Regions from separate parts of the Exiguobacterium sp. s145 genome, predicted to be linked through region 1. Evidence: riboswitches for the same ligand, from Rfam matches in the RefSeq annotation. Region 1 holds a riboswitch; each other region holds the start of a gene.

Region 1 (7,513 bases):
TTCCCGGGCATTTGAATGCACGTGGAAGATCCGGTTGTGTTTTACGAAGGATCAAGACCGCAACAGAGATCAGGACGAATGCTGCGAGTGTTCCCATGTTAACGAGGTTCGCGATGACATCGAGTGGAACGAGTCCTGCGACTGTCGCACTGCCGAGTCCGATCATCCATGTTGCTTTGAATGGTGTTTTATATTTGGGATGTACTTCCGAGAATACTTTCGGGAACATGCCGTCACGTGAGATGGCGAATGCTAAACGTACCATTCCGTATGTCATGACGAGGATAACCGTTGTGATTCCGAGAATCGCACCTAAATCGATGAATCCTGCAACCCAGTTTTGTCCAGCCATTTGAATGGCGAGTGAGACCGGGTGATCGACACCCGCAAATTTTTGGTACGGGACGATTCCTGTCATGATGGCTGCAACGATGACGTAAAGAACTGTACAGACAGCAAGGGAACCGATGATACCGCGTGGCAAGTTCTTTTGCGGCTCACGTACTTCTTCTGCTGCCGATGTAACAGCATCAAATCCGATGTAAGCAAAGAAGACGATGGCTGCTCCAGAGAATACGCCGCCCCATCCGAACGGTGTAAATGGTGCCCAGTTCGTAGGTTCAACATAGCCGACACCAACGACGATGAATAAAACAACGACTGCCAATTTAATGATAACCATGATGTTGTTGACACGTTTTGTTTCCTTGATTCCCATTGATAAAAGGCCTGTAATTGCGAGTAAAATAAGGAAGGCCGGTAAGTTAAAGAATGTTTTAGCGCCTTCTACCGCGCCGGGAGCTGCTGAGAGTGCCGTAGGAAGATGAATACCGAATCCACCGAGTAAGGACTGGAAGTAACCCGACCACCCTGCCGCAACGGCACTCGAGGCGAGTCCATATTCCAAGATTAAGTTCCAACCGATGATCCATGCGAAAATTTCTCCCATCGTGGCATACGTATACGTGTAGACGGAACCACTGACCGGAATCGTCGAAGCGAATTCCGCATAAGCGAGTGCTGCTAACCCACAGGCAATGGCAGATAAAATGAATGAGACGATAAGACCAGGTCCTGCTGTCAATGCTCCTGTTCCGGTTAGGACGAAAATCCCTGTACCAATGATGGCGCCAATTCCTAAAAACGTTAAATCCATTGCGCCAAGATTTCGAGCAAGTCCACTGTTACGCTGACTCGCAGCAATCATAGCGGAAACATCTTTTTTCCGCGTCAAACTCATGATGATACTCCCCCTGTTGTGTGTTTAGTTCGAATTACAAAAAAAGTTTTGCAATTACTTAATCCAAAATTTACGAAGTTTTCAGATAAATTGATATAGGTCATTAGACTCATTTGTAAAATGAGTTTCGCTTACATGATTTTTTATCCATCAAAAAATTCCTTCGTATCCCATTATGAACTGGTATTCAGAAGGAATCTTTGCCTAAAAAAAGGTCTTCGGAAATAGTATTCAGCGGGTAGCTAACCAACTTAAAAACACTTGAAAATCAAGCGTTGTCCGCGCTGCATAGGCACTTGACCACCGTTGAATTTGACGGGTGAATTCAGCGTCCGATACACCGATCGATTCGATGATGACGACGTCTGCATGATGATGCAGGATATCGACATCAATTCCCGCATCCATGTCGGCCCGCGCGTGAATTTTGGCGGTAATTTGACCTTGAATCGCAAGGACGTTTTCGAGATCATCCTGGCTTTTGATATGCTTGGCTTTCAACTTTTTTTTGTACGGAGAACGTTCCCGGACATAATATTCCTTCCCTTGCATCGTCACATAACCGAGATACGGATCTTCATGTGCCTGCATTGCCTTTTGTGAAGTCACGATCCGACGACCTTGGTGAACCGTTTCGACTTCCTGCAAATAAACCGGTACAAACAGTGACGGAACGGACGACTGGGCTTGTTTCATCTCAAGAATCAGGTCCTCATGCTCTCCGCCTGTTCCTTCGACCAAAATATAGTAGCGCTCAAGACCAATCGAAGCCGTTCCGCTGTCGAGCTTATAAACGATATCCTTGATGGTGTAGAATCCCTCTTCCTGCCGGTCCTCAGCATCGATCGATGCGATATACTCCGGCCAAACCGCTTCAATCGCTGCGTACGTGGAAGAATCAAGCCGCTTCATATCCGGCAAGTCGGCGAACCGGCGTTGTCCGTCGACAATCGTCGTCCGCTCTCCGAGTAATTCCGCCTTCTTTTTCTTTGCTTTTTTGATCAGTTTACGGATCGGTCCTTTTGTATTGTCGGTCGTAAAACAGACTTTTCCCGGATTTTTCCCTTTCGCATATTGGCGTAAGTCATCTAAGTAGTGTTGAACATAGGCGGCAATGGCCGGCTTGGCATCATACCCGGCTTCTTCCGCAAACAGTTGGACCGATACGGCCATCCGGATTAAATCGTACAGATAGGATCCGAGATACCCTTCGTCAAAGTCATTAACGTCATAAATGATTTCCCCTTTGGCATTGCCGTGGACCCCGAAATTTTCGAAGTGAAGATCGCCTTGAATCCAGGTCGGTGTCTCCGGCGGCGTATCAAATCCGAGCGGAATCCGGGTCACGTCATAATAAAACAGGTGGGAACTGCCGCGGAAAAAGAGAAACGGACTGACACTCATCTTTTGATACTTCGTTTGCCGTGCCGCTTCATCGAGTCCGCGGACTTCATGATCGTAGAAATCGAGTACTTTCGAGATGGTCAGCTGCCGAATTTCCTCATAGACTTGCGTGAACATGGAAAACCCTCCTTTGTCTAGAAAAAAAGACAGCAAAACGAATCCGCTTTGCTGTCTTTTACCTTCATTCGAAGTGCTTTTTATATTCCCCGTATCCAGCCGAATCAAGCTCTTCTACCGGAATAAATCGGAGTGCTGCTGAATTGATGCAGTAGCGGAGACCTCCGAGTTCAGTCGGACCGTCATCAAAGATATGACCAAGATGACTGTCGGCATTCGCAGAACGGACTTCTGTCCGCGTCATGCCGTGACTCGTATCGAGTTCGACTTCCATCTTGTCCTCTGAGATCGGCTTCGCGAAGCTCGGCCATCCGCAGTTCGAGTTAAACTTGTCTTTTGACGTAAAGAGCGGTGTCCCGTCGACGATATCAACGTAGAGACCCGGTCGCTCCTCATCCCAGTATTCATTGCGGAAAGCGGGCTCTGTCCCGTTCTCCTGCGTAACTTTATACTGGATCGGTGTCAGGCGTTGTTTCAACTCCTGCTCCTTGCCTTGATCTTTCCAGGCTTCCTTGACGAATTTGGCACGTCCCGATCCGACACTGTACATCTGATAACGGAACGGATTTTTTTTATAATAATCCTGATGATACTCCTCTGCCGGCCAGAACGGTTTTGCCGGACGGATATCGACCGCTACCGGTTTCGAGAAACGACCGGACGCATCAAGCGCCGCTTTCGAACGTTCTGCCGCCTGCTTTTGATCTTCGTCGACATAAAAAATGGCCGGTTCGTAAGACTGACCGCGGTCGTTGAACTGTCCGCCGCCGTCCGTCGGATCAATTTGCCGCCAAAAAATTTCAAGCAACTCATCATATGTGATGACCGACGGATCATACGTGACTTCCACCGCTTCTAAATGTCCTGTCGTTTCAGAACAGACCTCTTTATAAGTCGGGTTTTCTGTATGACCACCTGTATAACCGGAAATGACTTGTTCGACACCATCATATTTATGAAATGGTTTGACCATGCACCAGAAACAGCCACCTGCGAATATTGCTTTTGCCATCTAGCTTCCCCTCCTCTGTATAGGTCTATTTTAACGCGTTCCGTGCGGCTACCCTACTATCTTGCTCAGTCAATCTTCGGGGTTCGCTTTTAAGCGGCGCATGACAAAATAAATCGCCGCAAACACTAAAATCAATCCACCGAACGAATACCACATATTATTCATGCGGTACAGCATCTGATAGATCGCTAACGTCACAAGTAAAATCGCAATCGGGATGAATGCCCGTTTAAAGTGATACCAATAGTTCACTGAGGTCGCCTCCATTTTTCTTTTATCTTAATCGATTTCTCACCGTTTGATACGTTTTCCGAATGATTCTTTCTCAAAAGACACAAAAAAAGTCGACTCCGCTTGAAACGGAATCGACTTTTTCAATTACGGACGCGGATGCTCCGGGAATTCCATTTCTTCATAAGGAACGACCGATGTCCGGTTTTTAAATTTATGACCTAACCAAAAGGCAAGGAATAACGGGATACCGACATATGTTGCGGCAATTCCCACCCAGTCAATTTGATCCGCGAGGAACGCGGCGTAGTTTTGACCGACGATGACGAGGAAACAAAGTCCGAACGCAAAGAGCGGTCCAAACGGGAAAGCAGGTGCCACGTACGGCAAATCACTGAGCGAATGACCTTGCGCAAGGAATCCTTTGCGGAAACGATAATGGCTGATCGCGATACCGAGCCATGCGATGAAACCGGTCATCCCTGATGCATTCAACAGCCACAGATATACTTGACCGCCGAACATCGATGTCAGGAAGCAAAGTGCTCCGATGGCACCGGTCGCAAGCAACGCATTGCGGGGAACACCGTTTTTTGAGACCTGTGCGAACAATTTCGGTGCATCCCCTTGGCGTGCCAACGTATACAGCATCCGTGTCGACGCATACATACCGGAGTTTCCTGCCGATAAGACAGACGTCAGGATGACAGCGTTCATCAATGCAGCTGAGAACGCAAGACCGGCTTTTTCAAAGACAAGTGTAAACGGACTGACTGCTACATCGGTAATATCATTCGAAACGAGGTTCGGGCTTGTGTACGGAATCAACATTCCGATGACGAAAATCGCAAACACATAAAACAGAAGAATCCGCCAAAAGACTTGTTTCACGGCTTTTGGAACGTTTTTCTTCGGATCTTCCGACTCACCGGCTGCGATTCCGACAAGTTCTGTTCCCTGGAAACTGAAACCGGCAACCAGAATGATACCGATGACGGCCGGGATGCCTCCGACGAACGGCGCATCACCTAACGCAAAGTTTTTAAAGCCGACCGGTGCTTCAGATGTGAAGACACCGAAGATCATCGCGACACCGACAATCAGGAAGATGATGACAGTGACTACTTTGATCATCGCGAACCAATATTCCGCTTCCCCGAAACCTTTAACGGAGAAGTAATTTAAACCGATCATCAATAACAGGAACAAAGCACTGAAGTAAAATCCGGGAACATCCGGGAACCAGTAACTCATGACGATTTGCGCCGCAACGAGTTCTACAGCGATCGTAACTGCCCAGTTGTACCAGTAGTTCCAACCGAGTGCAAAGCCAAACGACGGATCGACGAATTTTGCGCCATAGGTTGAGAAGGAGCCGGCGACCGGCATGTAAGCTGCCATCTCACCAAGACTTGTCATCAGGAAGTACACCATGATTCCGACGACCGCATACGATAACAGGGCACCGCCCGGGCCGGCAGCCGCAACGGACGCACCGGAAGCAATGAATAAACCGGTTCCGATGGCACCGCCGATCGCAATCATCGACATGTGACGGGCTTGCAGACCGCGTTTTAATCCTTCTTCAGTTGAATCGAGTTTTCTTTGGGGTTGTAAAGTATTCATCTTATTCGCTTCTCTCTTTTTTAAATTTTTGAGAGGACACTTTTTGAATCGAAAAAAAACAAAAAGCGCCCTCACCTTCCAGAAGGAAGATGAGAACGCAACATAGTAAAATGGATGCGCCCCATTCTACCGTCGTGAAAGATAGCTCCCCACAAGCCAGATCTGACCTGTGACAGTATTAGACCTGTTCGATCTAATCCCAATCGATCATCTTCAAAGCGATGATTGATTTCGGCAATTCTTCCTTTTCAGTCACCTCATCTGCCGCTTGACGACATCCGTGACTGTACTTATAAGAACTGCAACCTCCATCCCACTGGTTGAGTGAGAACTAATTAAGTTAGTTATAATTTCGTTATTACTTCGTCATGTTACACAAAACGTCTTCAAATTGTCAATTCTTTTTTTGAAATTTCCGCTATCCGTGGTAAAAATCCGTAATTTTTAGTACACTAAATTATAGAAGTTAACCGAGAGAAAGGATGTTGCTTGAATGCCACAAGAACGTGATCAACTGACCTATCGATTAGAGGAACAAATGCGGGTCATTCTCCGGACACTACGCCGCGAACTCAACCGACTGTTTGAAGGAACCGCGACGCGGAGTGAATTTTTCATTTTGCGTAGCCTGTCCGAAAATGGTCCCCAACGTCCGACTCTACTCGCAGAGCAGTTTGAGCTTGCGACAAGTCAGGTAACAGCTTTGACTGATCGTTTGTACAAAGCCGGATTCGTCACGCGGACGCGTTCGACGGATGACAGAAGATCGATTGTTTTAGCACTGACGGACGAAGGAGAAGCCGCTTTCCGCGAACTTGAAGTCGTCCGCCGGAAATATCTCCAAGAGCGTTTCGGCACCCTCACGGAAGAAGAGCTGAATGCGATGGTTCTCGTCTTCGATAAGATCCTCTTAACGATGGATGAAGAAGCGATTTCTTCCTAAAAATTACTTTCAAAAAAATATTTATTTTTTTCTCCGACAAAGTTCACTTGACTGTGTACTTTGTCTTTTTTATTGACTTTAGCATCTTTCGCTAAACATTTTTCCATTTCTTGCCGTTAGTAAAATGGGTATACTGGAACTATCTTATTGGAAATGCGTTTACGAGGAGCTGGGAGGATTTGTTGTCCATCATGAATAATTTCATCATTAACTTTTGCTTACTGTTTACAACGATTACTCTTTTGTTTCTTCCTTTTCGAAATCACCCACGGATTACACCGAACACGAATCTGAACGTTCGACTCGTTTTAGGTGGTCTCGCCGGTCTGATTTCTGTCCTTCTAATGTTCAACAGCATTCAGATTGATGTCGCCCAGGTCGACTTACGGATTGTCCCTGTCGTCATCGCCATGATGTTCGGCGGGTTGCCGAGTGCCCTCGTCACCGGTGTAATGATCGTCGCGACACGTTTTATGCTGACTCCGGTCGAACAAATGGATGCTGCTGTCGTGTCAACAATCGTCATCGGAGTGTTCATCCTGACGATTGCCGTCGTCCGTCGCTATATCCGGTTGATCTTCTGGAACTTCGAACTGATGATCGGCATCGGTATCGTCTATTCGTTACCGGGCATCTATCTGCTGACGAACAGCTGGACGACCTTCATCGAGATTTCCCTGGCTTACATATTCTTTAACCTGATTGCCGGTTTCGTGACCTATCATCTGTTGACAGAGTTACGACGACACTTTGAAAATATCCAGTACCAGCAAAAACTGGCCATGACCGACGCCTTGACAGGGCTCGCCAACCGCCGCCGGCTTGATGACTCCCTGTCACTCGTCGGTTCAGCAGAAGAAGGCTACTCGCTGATCCTGATTGACATTGATTTCTTTAAGCACGTCAACGATACATATGGTCATGACGCCGGTGACGACGT
Region 2 (7,513 bases), on a different contig from region 1:
GTTCTCTTCCCCGTCGAGTGGATTGGTGCTTGGAATTTGTAAACAGCGTTGCAAGTAAGTAATCGGTTCTGTCAACATAATTTCTCCTCCTTTACTTTCCTGTTCCCGTTTCCAGGTAGTTGCGTGAGGTAAACGAATCTCCAAAATATTTAAAAGAACTGAATTTCTTAAACTTCAATCGTTTGAAAATGAACAAAAAAGGGGCTGACTTAAAAAAGAAACACTCATTCTTTAACGCTCTTTCCTCAGGCGAGACATAAGCCAGTTTCCCTGCCTGAATCAGGCAGGAAAGCGGGTCTTGTTTGTCTCTGACAGCGCAAAATTGCGCTTTTCCTGTAAGAGTCGCGTGAAAGAGTGTTTCTTTTTTAACGCGAAAAGGGTGGCAGATTTCAATTCTGCCACCCTTCTCTTTGTAGAATCTGACTTTTGAGTCAGCCCCTGAACAGAAAACCGTAGCCGTTTATTCCGCGTCTGTTTTCCATTTATCGTCGATTAACATTTCACCCGGCCACGTATAGGCCATAATGCCGCCGTCGGCCGTAATGTCTTCGCCGGTGACGTAAGAGCTGTCATCTGACGCAAGGAACAGAGCGACCGTCGCCATCTCACGCGGTTTCCCGAGACGGCCGAGCGGTGTAATCCAGGCGTTGGCGTCGCGGAACTGTTTGCCTTGTTCTTCTTCTTTTCCACCGACGAGTGTATCGATGAGCGGTGTTTCAATCGTCCCTGGAGAAAGCGAGTTGACACGGATGCCGTCGCGGGCATAATCAATCGCCATCGCCCGTGTGAAGTTGGCAATGCCGCCTTTTGCGGCATTGTAGCCGGAACGATTCAAGTCGGCTGCACGTCCCGACATCGATGACGTATTGATGATTGATCCGCCGTTCTTCAGCATCAATGGAATGACGAATTTACTCGTTAAGAATGTCCCGCGTAAATCGACGGCGATGATTTGATCAAACAGTTCGATCGGATATTCATGGACTTTCCCGCCTTGTTGGTCAATCCCGGCATTGTTGAACAGGACGTCGACCGTTCCATATGTAGACTCTAGATGGTCGGCAAGTTGTTTGACGCTGTCGACTTGTGAGACATCGACATGAACGGCTTCTGCGTTTCCGCCGGCTTTCTTAATTTTTTCGACCGTTACTTGTGCTTTTTCAAGATCAACGTCCGCGCAGACGACAGTCGCACCCTGTTCGGCAAAGACGAGTGCCGTTGCCTGACCGATTCCTGTGGCTGAGCCGGTAATGACGGCTACTTTGTTTTCAAGTCGTTTCATAAAAAATCTCCTCCTAAAAAAATAATGTCCGTTGTTGTGCTTCACCTTATGAAACATTCCCTGCGTCCATCGTGCTAAACCCATCAAACTGTCTAACGTTTTGGAGGAAAGGGAACAACTCAAACAGGAAAGCGCAACAGGAAGGGAATGAGAACGCTGACATCCGGACAGTTAAAACGAGCAAAAAAACTCTTAACGGAAGCCGTTCAGCATCAGATCGAGTTGAAGAATGGACGGATGAAAGAAGAACTGATTGAGGGAACGACACCGGTCTTATGGTTTGGTGATGCGACTAAAAAAGGCTGGTTGACGGTGGCGACGAATCCATCCGCCGGACAGTTTTTAAAAAAGGATGGAACGCTGCGGTTTGACTCGACGGGACCGTTCTTTTTACTGGATCCGGGCATGTCTTTAGAGACATATCTAACCGATGACAATCTGGAACAAAGCATCCGTAAGTTTAATGACTATTTTAAACAAAAAGATATCTACAAAACCTGGTTCGGAAAAGAACAGGGTGGAAAACTGGAAGGATTCTTAAACGGACTGGGTGCGTCCCTGTACGATTCCTCTCTCCAGTCCGTCATCCATACCGATTTCTTTCCGTTCCCGACGAAACGGTATATGGGGACGATTTCGATGCGGCATGAACTGGAGCAATCCGTTTTTGGACAAACCTTTTTCATGAAACTACTTCCGCTGTTTTCCCTGCACGGCATCATTTTACTCGGTCGGGAACATACGGACCGGTTTCGGAAACTGGATTCAAGTACCGTCTGGGAAGATCCCGTTCCTTTACCCGATTATCCGGATGCCGTCGTTGAATTCGGGTATTCGGTTGGACTTGATTTGCCTGTCATCGGACTTCATTTTAAACCGGGCGAACAATTCCTTGGTCTCGGTAGCCGTGTCGATGAAAATGGGCGGAGTCATGGGTCGTACGGCTCGACGAACGGGCTGCGGGAGATCGGACAACATGTCCGCGAAAAACTCGAGGCATTCTATGAGGCAGAGGATTGACAGTCGTTTTCGTATCCGTAATAATGGAAATGAATTAGCACTCTTGTTGATAGAGTGCTAAAAACAAACAGGAGGTATCGAAAATGGAAACGAAACAATTTAAAGCCGAATCGAAACGATTGCTCGAAATGATGATTCATTCCATCTACACGCATAAGGAAATTTTTTTACGTGAGTTGATTTCGAATGCCAGTGACGCCATGGATAAGATTTATTATAAAGCGTTGACGGACGAGACGATCACGTTCGACAAGGATGCCTATAAAATTACGATTGAACCGAATAAAGAAACACGTCAGCTGATTTTGCGCGATACGGGAATCGGGATGACAAAAGACGAGCTCGAAGAAAACCTCGGAACGATTGCCAAAAGCGGATCGCTCGCTTTTAAAGCGGAAAATGAGTCAAAAGACGGCCATGACATCATCGGACAGTTTGGTGTCGGTTTTTATTCCGCATTTATGGTTGCAGATACGGTGACGGTCGTGACGAAACCGTTTGGCAGTGACGTCGCCTACAAGTGGGAGTCACGCGGAGTCGACGGCTATACGATCGAAGAGGTCGAAAAAGAGGCAGTCGGAACAGAGATTACGTTGCACATCAAAGCGAACGAAGAAGAAGAGAACTACGATGAATACCTAGAACCGTACCGCCTCCGGAGCATCATCAAGAAATACTCCGACTTCATCCGCTATCCGATTGAGATGGAGGAGACGGAACAGCGTCCGGTCGAGGGATCAGATGAAACAGAGTCAGTGACGGTCATGAAGACGGTCAATAGTATGGTACCGATCTGGCGCAAGAACAAACGGGAGCTGACGGATGAAGATTACCGCAACTTCTATCAGGAAAAACGATACGGATTTGACGCACCGATCAAACACATTCATATCAGTGCCGACGGGGCCGTCCGTTATCAGTCCATTTTGTTCATTCCGGAGCAACCGTCATTTGATTATTATTCGAAAGAGTTCGAGAAAGGACTCGAACTGTATGCGAACGGCGTTCTGATCATGGAAAAATGCAGTGATCTCTTACCGGATCACTTCAGCTTCGTCAAAGGAATGGTCGATTCGGAAGATTTATCGCTCAACATCTCGCGTGAAATGTTGCAACACGACCGGCAGTTAAAATTGATTGCGAAGAACATCCAAAGCAAAATCAAGACACAGCTCGAAGCATTGCTGCGTGACGACCGCGAAAAATACGAGACGTTTTACCAAGCATTCGGTCGTCAGCTGAAGTTCGGCATCTACAACGATTACGGCATGCAAAAAGATACGGTGAAAGATCTTGTTCTGTTCCATTCGGCCAAGGAGAAAAAACTGGTGACGCTCGCCGAATACGTTGCTGCGATGCCGGAAGATCAGAAGTACATCTATTACGCGTCAGGTGAAAGTACGGACCGGCTGGATAAGTTGCCGCAATCCGAGCTCGTGAAAGACAAAGGATTTGATATCCTGTACTTCACGGAAGAAATCGATGAGTTTGCGATTCAAATGCTCCTTAACTATGACGGAAAAGAATTCAAGTCCGTCATGAGCAGTGATCTCGGGATTGAACAGACGGAGCAGGCGGAAACGACGGAAACACAAGCCGAGATGTTTAAAGCGATGCAGGAAGTACTCGCAGGACACGTCAAAGAAGTCAAAGCTTCGACCCGACTAAAATCACATCCGGTCTGTTTCGCGACGGATGGTGCAGTATCGATCGAGATGGAGAAAATCCTCAAAGCGATGCCGAACAACCAGGATGTCGCAGCGGTCAAAATCCTGGAGTTGAATACATCACATGACGTCTTCCAGGCGATTGAGACAGCGTATACAGAAGACCGTTCGAAATTTGAACGGTACACGAAGCTGATGTATCAACAGGCGTTGTTGATGGAAGGGTTGCCGATTGAAGATCCGGTTGCCTTTGCAAATGAAGTCTGCGCCTTGATGATCTGACATAAAAAGATCGTATAAAGAAAGCCGGACCCGATGAATTCATCAGGTCCGGCTTTTTTGGATGGCTTGTTTACTTCGTCTTACTCCGAGCGAAGTTGCGACGGCACTTCACCGCGGCGTGACAGAACATTCAACATGACGAGGAAAATCACGAAGGCGACGAGTGCACCGAGGAAGCCGAATACGGATGAACCGGTGACACCAAGAATGAGGTAACCGACAGCGGATACTGCTGCGCCGATCAACGCGTACGGTAGCTGTGTCGTGACATGGTCAATATGATGTGAACCGGCACCGGTCGAACTGAGAATCGTCGTATCGGAAATCGGTGAACAGTGGTCACCGAAAACGGATCCGGCAAGAACAGCTGCAAGTGTCGGTAACAATAGACTTGGATCGACTGCCATGATCAAATCGGCTCCGATCGGTAACATGATCCCGAACGTTCCCCAACTCGTTCCGGTTGAGAACGCCATGACACTGGCAATCAAGAACAATAAGAACGGCAGGTAAGAAGCAGGAATCGATTTGCTGACGAAACTGGCTAAATAATCCCCGGTTTTCATATCGCCGATAACTGCGATGATCGTCCAGGCGAACAACAGAATGACGACAGCGGGCCACATCGATTTTAGCCCTGCCCAGATGCTGATACGGTAATCACGTGCCGGAATTTTTCGACCGATCAGCATCAGGAACGCAACGATTAAACTGATGACGACACCGGAAACAAGGGAACGTGTCACGTCCGTCGCTTCAAAAGCACCGATTAATGTAAAGGATCGGCCGTCCGCCGCAAGGGCTTGTGCACCTGTCCAAAGGAGTGCTGTGACAGTCGCGATGACTAGGACGATGATCGGAACAACCAGATCGCGGACTTTTCCGCCGTCGTGTTCCTTGACTTCTTCCGCCATTCCCATCGGTGTCCCTTTGTTGGAATCAAACAATTCGCCTTGTAAAGCCCGCAACTCGTGCGTCCGCATCGGTCCGACAGCAATTCCCGTATAGGCAATGTAGAGCGTCAGTAACAAAGCAAAGATAGCATAAAAGTTCAATGGCACAATCATCATGAAGGCACTGAACGCCGAGTAATCCGTAATCGAATGCGTCGTTAAAATACCGGCAATGATTGAGATGATGAAGGCACCCCAACTCGATAACGGACTGATGACACAGACCGGTGCAGCGGTCGAGTCGATGATATACGCCAGCTTCGCACGTGAGACGCCACGACGGTCCGTTAACGGACGACTGACGTTTCCGACAGCAAGACTGTTGAAGTAATCATCGATGAAAATCAAAATCCCTAACCCGAAAGCAGCGAGTCTTGCACCACGTGCCGTCTTGACATGCGTCGTCGCCCATTCACCGAAGGCATGGGCACCGCCGGATGTTTGAATCAGTGTCGACAAGACACCGAGTAATAGTAAGAAAACAAGTAATAAGACATTCCATTCATTTAACGCACTGTCTGCCCAAAACAGGCTGAAGATGTTTTTCCCGAGATAAACTGCAGTATCCAACGGATTGAAGCTGTGAAGCAGCAAGGCACCAATCAAAATCCCGACACCGAGTGAGATGACGACTTTGCGTGTAACGATCGCTAAAACGATGGCGACAAGTGCTGGTACGAGTGCGACGATAGAATCTGAATAATTGACCATGGTTGTGGTTTCTCCTCCTTTTTTAGAAGATGAGACCCGTTGCACAGAAAAAAGCAAGGGCACCGGCAACAAAGCCGACACCCTTGCTGGATGCGTCTTTCTTAGCCGAATTGGAGTGCTCCATACAATACGCGTATGGCAATCGAACGGGTCTTTCCCGGTTCGACCAGCATCGTCATGTCTGACACATGACGATACTTCGGCGGTCTCACCTTTCTTCGATCGTCTTCGTTGTCATCCTCAGATCAAATACTCATCAAGACCGCGCCTCTACCTCATCGATAAAATAGTCATATTCTTTTCATAATAAAATTTTATCGCATTCCAAAAAAAAAATTAAGGATGTTTGTTAGGTATTGAAATAAGAATTCAATTGCTTCATCAAATAGTCTTTATTTTCTTCAAACTGTCGCTTCCGATGTCCGTTTGCTCCGGAAGGATGGGGGAAACCGAACAAAACGGTATGTTTTTTGATTCGTCCCTGATGAAGCAATGTCCGGACCGTCGATTCGACGACGCGTCCGAACGGGACCAAAATGACAGGGTCGGGTAACTGATTTAATTCCGCCGCAAAATGCTCATAAGCGTAATGTTGCAACAGTGGTGTCCGGTCAATCTTCGGTTGATGTCCCGTATAATTTTTATCCCGGTAAAAAACAGGATGTCTCAGAATCGAAGTCATGTGTAACAGTTCCTGATTTGTATGAAATAACGTGGCGGTTGAAGAAATATTCAGCAGATGATGCAGTTCCAGTTCGTCTAACATCGTTGTCAAATTACGGCGCATCGGACCGGCAAAACTGGCACTGTATTTGACGATTTTCGATGTTTCTTCGATTGTCGCGCCATGATGGAAGGCATCAGCCGCTTCTTCATAAGCAATTCGCATCTGTTCGAATCCGGGAGTAATCCCGATGAAAACGACTTTCGCGGAAGGATTGATGTATTCGCCGATCGGTGAATAATAAACGGATAAATCCTGTTCCTGTTGTAATAAAAAACTGTCCACACACAAATCCTGGCGAGTCAGAGGCCGATCAATCGGTAAAGACCGGATGGCCTGTTCAAAAATCGATAATGAATTCAGCATAATAAATCCTCTCTCTTTCTGTATGGGATTTATGATAACAAATAATGGTATTACATACAATTTAAACCCATATCAATATAGTGAGGGGTCTCTTGAGAATAAAAAAACCTTGCGACCAAATTGGAGGCAAGGCGGTTCTGACATGAATTATAAAGAAGTCCGTTCTTTGACAGAAGCGACTTCATACGTGATGATTTCACTGCCGAGCATCGGCGATTCTTCCTGTTTTCCGTCTGTTGGTTCCGGACGTTTATGAGAAGCTTTAAAGTCATCGCTGTTGCGCCAGGCTTCAAAATGCTTCATGTCTTCCCAGTACATGTTGACATTCATTTCATCATGTTCTTCGAGTCCTTGCGTCAAGAGTACTTCAACACGAACAAATCCTTCCATCGTATCAAGACCGCTTGGACGGGTGAAACGTGGTGCCATTGCGGCTGCCATTCCTTTTTTGACTTTAATCCGATTCGTAACGACGATCATTGGATTATCCCCCTTATAGAATGAAATG
Region 3 (7,513 bases), on a different contig from region 1:
GCAGGTGAAGGATACATCGGAATCAGCGGGAAATGGGAATACCATCTTGATCCGAATCAACTTGATCGTGTCAAAGCCAACTTGACCAAGGCGATGCAAGGACAAGAAGTATCACCAATGAAAGAAGAGACAAGCACACCGTCGGAAACGGATTCGACGACAGTCGAGCAGCCGGTTCAATAACCGTTTAAGACGAATGATCCTAAAAAAGCACATGTTTCAGATACTTTCTTGAAAAGTATCTCGAAACATGTGCTTTTTGATTTGAAAACAGGAGAGGGCTCTCTCCTGTTTTCAAATCAGACTCAGCGTTGCCGTTCCATTTCGACTGTAAATGTGTACCGATCGCCACGATAAGCGGAGATGACGTATTCAAACGGTTGATCGGTGGCAAGGAAAGTCAGTTGCTCGACGGACAAAACAGGTGAACTGACCGACAGACCGAGATGTTGCGCTTCTTCTTTTGTCGCGAGACGTGATTCGAAAGTTTGACTGGCACGACCAAGATTCAGTCCACTGGCTTCTGCAAAGGCATAAAGTGACGTGATGGCAACGTCCTGGTTCAAACCGGGTAACAACTGTTCAGGAATATAGACGGTTTCGAGCGCAAGCGGTTGTTCGTTTGCGATGCGTAAACGTTTTAATTCATAAATTTTGGCACCTTCACGAATCCCGAGTTTATTCGCAATCGTCATTTCAGCAGCAATCGTTTGGTAGGACAACAATTCACTTGCCGGTTCCAATCCAAGATGTTCCATCTCTTCAGAAAAACTGGTCAAACCAGACAGTTGCATGACGATTTTTTTATTGGCAACGAATGTGCCGCGTCCTTTTTGACGAATCAGATAACCGGCGTTGACGAGGTTCGAGATGGCTTGACGGACAGTCATCCGGCTGATTTGATGGGCCTCGGCGAATTCGCGTTCCGAGGGAATTAAATCGCCGGGTTGTAACAGACCATCCTCGATTTGTTGTTTTAGGGCAGCTTCAATTTGGTAGTAGATTGGAAGTGGTGAATTTTTATTGATGTGCTGAATCACGGCATTTCGTCCCTTCGCGGTCGATAGTCTTTCATCTAGTGTACTAGGAAATGAAGATGTCGACAAACGATTGTAAGTGATTTGTGTCATAATAGAAGCAAATTCAGTACAAAAAGGTGGAATGAAGATGCGTTCTGAGCAAATTTATCCGGACGTCCGGACCTTCGAATCAATCGTGACAGGTACGAAGGAAGAACAAGGCTACTGGGTAAGATTAGAACAAAGTTACTTTTATCCGGAGACCGGGGGGCAGCCTGCCGATCGGGGAACACTCAACGGGGTTTCCGTCCTCGATGTCCAGCTTCAAGAAGGGGATGTCTGGCACCTGCTCGACAGTCCGCTTCTTGAAAACGAAGTGCAAGGTGAGGTCGATGATGTCATTCGAACGGATCATGCGGCGCAACATACAGCACAACACGTTATTTCTGCCATTCTTCAAGACGAATTTCAAATCAAGACAGTCAGTTTCCGAACCGGCACAGAAGAATCGACGCTTGATCTCGATCTCGGTGACTGGGATGAGACGCTTCAAAGTCGTTTGGAGGAACGTTTACGGACGGTGATTCAAGCGAACCTCTTGATTACGGCAACGGAATATACAGAAGAAGAAGCATTGCAGTTACCGTTACGAAAAACACCACAAGTCACAGGAAAAATCCGGGTCGTTCAAATCGGTGAACTGGATTACAGTGCCTGTGGAGGAACGCATCTCGCCTCGACGTCGGAACTGGAACTGATTTTATTCACGGGACTTGAAAAGGTTCGCGGGAATATTCGTTTAGCGTACGTTGCAAAAGACCGAGCGTTTCGATTACTGACGACCGAACGGCGTGTCCTGACAGAAACTGCACGTGCAGTATCAGCTAAAAAAAATCAGGTCCATCTTGTTGTGGAAGACCTGAAACAGGAGCAAGTCCGTCTGAACCGTCAAATCGGACAGGCAGAAGATCTGCATGTCAAAACGGTCTTAAAACAGTTGCTCGCAACGGATGAACCGGTTCTCACCGTACGTCATGATCAAGAGGATGTCCGTTTTTCAGAAAAACTGTTGAAAGCCCTGGCTGAAACAGGACGGACAGGATTCGTCTGGAACGAAAACGCCAAAAAATTATTCATGTGCAGCGCTGGATCCATTCATCTCGGAAAATTTGCCAAAACCCATTTAAAGCAGTTTAATGGACGGGGCGGCGGAAGTGAAAACAATGCCCAAGCAGTATTCCAAACGTATGAAGAGGCACAAGCTTATGCAGAAGCATTAAAGGAGGAATTACATACATGACAGTGATTCAAGTAAAAACAACCGAACAAAAACAAGCGGTCCGAATGATCCGGGAACGGGTTTTCGTCGAGGAACAAGGCGTTCCGAGCCATTTGGAATATGATACGCATGATGAAACAGCGATTCACTTGCTTGTCCTCGATGAGATGAATCATCCGGTTGCGACGGGGCGGACCCGTCCGTACGATGAGCAACGGATGAAGGTCGAACGCGTCGCGACCCTTGCGGCGACAAGAGGAAAAGGATACGGCGGCGAGCTGATGCAGGCGATGGAGCGGATTGCCCGCCGTGAAGGTCGGACGATTTTGACACTCGGTGCCCAGGTCCAGGCAATTCCGTTTTATCAAGGGCTAGGTTATGCGATTGTTTCCGATGAATTTGACGATGCCGGCATCCCGCACCGGACGATGGAGAAAAAAATTTAATGCTGATTTTTTGAGAAATCCTGAAAAAAGGGTTTCTTTTTTTAAAAGTCTATGTATATATATAATTCATAGTGAATTTTTATACAGAAAGATACAGTCGAATTCAAGGAGGAAATAAGAATGACAAAACAAAAATTGATTTTAGCGTATTCGGGTGGACTGGATACTTCAGTCGCCATCAAATGGTTGAGCAAGGATTATGACGTCGTCGCATTGTGTATGGATGTCGGCGAAGGAAAAGATTTGTCGGTCATCAAAGAAAAGGCGTTACTCGTCGGTGCGATCGAATCGATTGTTCTTGATGTCAAAGACGAATTCGCAAATGACTTTGTTTTGCCAGCCCTTCAGTATGGTGCGCATTATGAAGGAGCCTATCCTCTGATTTCCGCTTTATCTCGTCCGTTGATTGCTGAAAAACTGGTCGAAGTGGCACATGCCCACGGTGCCACAGCAGTCGCCCACGGATGTACCGGAAAAGGAAACGACCAAGTCCGGTTCGAAGTTTCGGTTGCTGCTCTTGATCCGTCGCTCGAAGTCATCGCACCGGTTCGCGAATGGAAATGGTCACGTGAAGAAGAAATCGCTTATGCAAAAGAAAACAACGTTCCGATTCCGATTAATCTCAACAGCCCGTATTCAATCGACATGAACTTATGGGGACGCAGTAACGAATGTGGTGTCCTTGAAAATCCATGGACAGAGCCGCCGCAAGATGCATACGCTTTGACGGTCGCACCGGAAGACGCACCGGATCAAGCGGAAGAAGTCATCATCGGTTTTGAAGCAGGTGTTCCGGTTTCGATCAACGGGACAGCGTATCCGCTGGCGAAGCTGATTACAGAACTGAATATCATTGCCGGTGCACACGGTGTTGGACGGATTGACCATGTCGAAAACCGTTTGGTCGGCATCAAGTCACGTGAAGTGTATGAGTGCCCGGGTGCGACAGTCTTACTCAAAGCCCACGCAGCACTTGAAACGATCACATTGACGAAAGACGTTGCCCACTTTAAACCGATTCTCAGCAAACAATATGCAGAAACGATTTACAACGGATTGTTCCATGCCCCGCTGACAAAAGGCCTCAAAGCGTTCTTGACGGCAACGCAACAGGACGTGACCGGTGAAGTCCGTGTCAAACTGTATAAAGGGAACGCAACCGTCACAGGACGTCAGTCAGCAGTTTCGCTCTACGATGAGAAACTCGCGACGTATACAAAAGAAGATGCCTTTGATCACGAAGCAGCGAAAGGATTCATCAAATTACACGGTCTTGCGATTGCGACACATGCCAGTGTCCATCGTCAGGAAGGCGTGAAAAAATGACGAAACTATGGGGCGGACGTTTTACGGAAAGTGCTTCCGCTCAAGCGGAGGCCTTCGGAGCATCGATTTCGTTTGATCAGAAATTAGCAGCCGTTGATTTACAGGGGAGTCTTGCGCACGCGCAGATGTTATATGAACAGGGAATTCTTGAAAAGACCGAGTGGGAACAAATCGAAGCCGGTCTTAAACAGTTGCAAACGACACTCGAGCAACACGTCTATACGACAGTGGATGAAGACATCCACATGAATCTCGAGCGGTTACTGACGGAACAGATTGGTCCGGTCGCCGGTAAACTGCATACAGCCCGCAGTCGAAATGACCAGGTCGCGACTGATCTCCACCTTTGGATGGAACAGCATGTTTTAGAACTCCTGTCGAGTCTTCGCAACCTGCAATCCGTCATTACGGAACAGGCGGAGCAACATGTGGAGACGGTCATGCCGGGTTATACCCATCTGCAACGGGCGCAACCGATCTCACTCGCGCATCATCTGCTCGCTTATTTTTGGATGTTTGAACGGGATGCCGATCGATTGACCGATAATCTGAAACGGATTCGGATGTCGCCGCTCGGTGCCGGGGCACTGGCGGGAACGACTTTCCCGATTGACCGCTTCAAGTCAGCCGAGTTACTTGGGTTTGAACAGGTCTATCCGAACAGTTTGGACGCGGTCTCAGACCGGGACTTCGTGATTGAATACCTTGGCATCGCGTCGACGGTCATGATGCATCTGTCACGCTTTTGCGAAGAAATCATCATCTGGGCGTCGCAAGAATTTTCGTTCATTGAGCTGTCCGATGCGTTTTCGACGGGATCAAGCATGATGCCGCAGAAAAAAAATCCAGATTTCGCGGAACTGATCCGCGGCAAAACAGGTCGTGTCTACGGAAATCTGATGGGTTTCCTGACGACGATGAAAGCATTACCACTCGCATACAATAAAGATATGCAGGAAGATAAGGAAGGTGTCTTTGACACCGCTGATACCGTGTTACAATCCGTTCAAATTTTTACAGGCATGATCGAATCGGCTACGTTTAAGACAGAAGCGCTCAAGAAGGCGACGATGCAAGACTTCTCGAATGCAACGGAACTGGCGGATTATCTGGTCACAAAAGGGATTCCGTTCCGGGAAGCACATGAAATCGTCGGGAAAGCCGTCTTACATTGTGTCCAAAGCGGCTGTTTCTTAAAAGATTTGACGCTGTCCACGTATCAGACGTTCCATCCGGTCATTGCAGAAGATGTCTATCCGTTGTTAGATCCGGTTCAGGCGGTCGCACGACGGGGAAGTTACGGCGGGACCGGTTTTACGGCCGTCCGGGATCAACTCGCATTAGCGAAGAAGCAACTTGAAAAATTATAAAATTCAAAAAAAGTTTGGCAAATCACTGGATTTAACAAAAAATGTTTGCTATAACTGTAACTAACAACCGACAGATAGAGGCGCGGATGACATCAGTAGCAACACTTATTCAAGGCAAGCATGCCAAGTGATGTGAAAGGGGAAATCCGCCGAAGTGAACAAGAAAATGCTTTTTCTTGATTGCTGGTACAACGGTTAAGATCCGTTGTACTGCCGAAACCCACGTTTCGGAGCGCTATCTTACGTAAAAGAACGTATGACGCTGTCATCGTTTGTCCGATCGTGATAACGACGGGCCGTAGGAACGCTCCTACCGGCCCGTCGTTTTTTTCTGTTTCGGGACAAAAGGAGATAGGATTGTGACAACTGTACTTAAATTTGGTGGTAGTTCGGTTGCGACTGTCGAACAGATTCAGTCAATTGCGAATTATTTGAAGAATCGGACGGAACAAGGAGAAAAATTAGTCGTCGTCGTGTCGGCAATGGGGAAAATGACCGATTCATTGATTGCTCAGGCGCAGGCGATAACGGACCGTCCGGAACGACGCGAACTGGACCGGCTGCTTGCAATCGGTGAAGAACAGACGATTTCATTACTCAGCATCGCCCTGAACTCACTCGGGATAAAAGCCTTGTCGCAGACAGGGGCCCAGGCAGGCATCAGCACGATGGGACTGCACACGAAAAGTAAAATCAAACAGATTGACGGCGAATTGCTCCGGAAAAAACTGGAGACATACGACGTCATCATCGTCGCCGGTTTCCAGGGCGTCAATGAGCTCGGGGATGTCACGACACTCGGTCGCGGCGGATCGGATACGACAGCCGTCGCATTGGCCGCGGTTCTTGATAAACGATGTGAAATTTACACGGACGTCGACGGTGTTTACACAGCTGATCCACGGATTCATGCAACGGCACAACCGATTCCACACATTTCATACGATGAGATGATGGAAATGAGTGCACTCGGTTCAAAAGTCATGGAGATGCGCAGTGTCGAACTCGGTAAAAAATACGGCGTCCACATCTTCGTCGGAAAAACATTAGAATCGGAAAGAGGGACTTGGATCATGGAGGCAACGGAAACGATGGAACAAAAAGCGGTCACGAGCGTCAGTGTAACGAAAAACGTGTTGACGGTGTCAATCAAGCATGTACCGCAGACGAACTCGGCGGTCACGGATATCTTTGAACTGTTATCAGGACGTCACGTCAACATCGATATGATCAGTCAGACGACGTTTGACAGTGACATCTTCCTTTCCTTCTCTTGTCCGCTGGATGAAGAAGAGTTTTTGGAAGAAGCACTGCAGGATATCATCAATCGTTTCCCGACGGTCAAAGTCGACCGTCATAACCAGCATGCCAAGTTATCCGTCGTCGGAATCGGGATGCGGGACGCAACCGGGGTCGCTTCGAAATTGTTTGCGACGTTCCGGGCGGAAAACATCACGTTTTATCAAGTCACGACATCAGAAATCAGCATCTCATATACGATTGCCCAGGCCGATATCGAACGGACTGTCGCAGCAATCGCAAAAGCATTCGATCTGTAAGGAGGAAATCATATGTATCATGTCGCAGTCATTGGCGCAACCGGTGCCGTTGGTCAAAAAATGTTACAAGTCCTGGCGGAACACGATTTTCCGGTCCGTCAGATTTCAGCTTATGCTTCAGCCCGTTCAGCCGGGAAAATCGTTCAGTTCAAAGGACAGGACGTCACGATTCAAGCGTTATCGGAAAACATCACGAAAGACGGGATTGATGTCGCACTGTTCGCAGCTGGCGGTACCATCAGTGAACAGTATGCCCCGTTGCTTGCTGCAGCAGGAACACTCGTCGTTGATAATTCCAGTGCGTTCCGGATGCAGGCAGATATTCCGCTTGTCGTACCGGAAGTAAATTCGCAGGCAATCGGACGGAACGATCGTTTGATCGCCAATCCGAACTGTTCAACGATTCAATCGGTCGTCGCCTTGGCACCGCTTCAACCATTTGGTTTGAAGCGCGTCAACTATACGACGTATCAGGCCGTATCCGGTTCCGGTCAAAAGGGAATCGAGGATTTAG

What was found. Region 1 has a riboswitch for lysine ahead of KNQ07_RS11055 (amino acid permease). Riboswitches for the same ligand answer to the same signal wherever they lie in the genome.
Region 2: another riboswitch for lysine. It lies ahead of KNQ07_RS13785 (Na+/H+ antiporter NhaC family protein); the one in region 1 lies ahead of KNQ07_RS11055 (amino acid permease).
Region 3: another riboswitch for lysine. It lies ahead of KNQ07_RS10750 (aspartate kinase); the one in region 1 lies ahead of KNQ07_RS11055 (amino acid permease).

Annotation. Positions count from the first base shown of each region.
Region 1 is NZ_JACSMV010000014.1:19,284-26,796, forward strand. It holds gene bcaP (branched-chain amino acid transporter BcaP) at 1-1,240, opposite strand, end outside; gene KNQ07_RS11040 (DUF2252 domain-containing protein) at 1,472-2,761, opposite strand; gene msrA (peptide-methionine (S)-S-oxide reductase MsrA) at 2,826-3,773, opposite strand; gene KNQ07_RS11050 (hypothetical protein) at 3,843-4,025, opposite strand; gene KNQ07_RS11055 (amino acid permease) at 4,152-5,630, opposite strand; lysine riboswitch at 5,765-5,949, opposite strand; gene KNQ07_RS11060 (MarR family winged helix-turn-helix transcriptional regulator) at 6,124-6,573, shown strand; gene KNQ07_RS11065 (diguanylate cyclase) at 6,765-7,513, shown strand, end outside.
Region 2 is NZ_JACSMV010000022.1:43,995-51,507, reverse strand. It holds gene KNQ07_RS13800 (SDR family oxidoreductase) at 461-1,282, opposite strand; gene KNQ07_RS13795 (hypothetical protein) at 1,430-2,302, shown strand; gene htpG (molecular chaperone HtpG) at 2,386-4,251, shown strand; gene KNQ07_RS13785 (Na+/H+ antiporter NhaC family protein) at 4,332-5,915, opposite strand; lysine riboswitch at 6,021-6,196, opposite strand; gene KNQ07_RS13780 (uracil-DNA glycosylase family protein) at 6,265-7,005, opposite strand; gene KNQ07_RS13775 (heme oxygenase) at 7,153-7,485, opposite strand.
Region 3 is NZ_JACSMV010000013.1:39,625-47,137, forward strand. It holds gene KNQ07_RS10720 (LCP family protein) at 1-183, shown strand, start outside; gene phnF (phosphonate metabolism transcriptional regulator PhnF) at 306-1,040, opposite strand; gene KNQ07_RS10730 (alanyl-tRNA editing protein) at 1,168-2,319, shown strand; gene KNQ07_RS10735 (GNAT family N-acetyltransferase) at 2,316-2,744, shown strand; gene KNQ07_RS10740 (argininosuccinate synthase) at 2,865-4,070, shown strand; gene argH (argininosuccinate lyase) at 4,067-5,440, shown strand; lysine riboswitch at 5,508-5,686, shown strand; gene KNQ07_RS10750 (aspartate kinase) at 5,800-6,999, shown strand; gene KNQ07_RS10755 (aspartate-semialdehyde dehydrogenase) at 7,012-7,513, shown strand, end outside.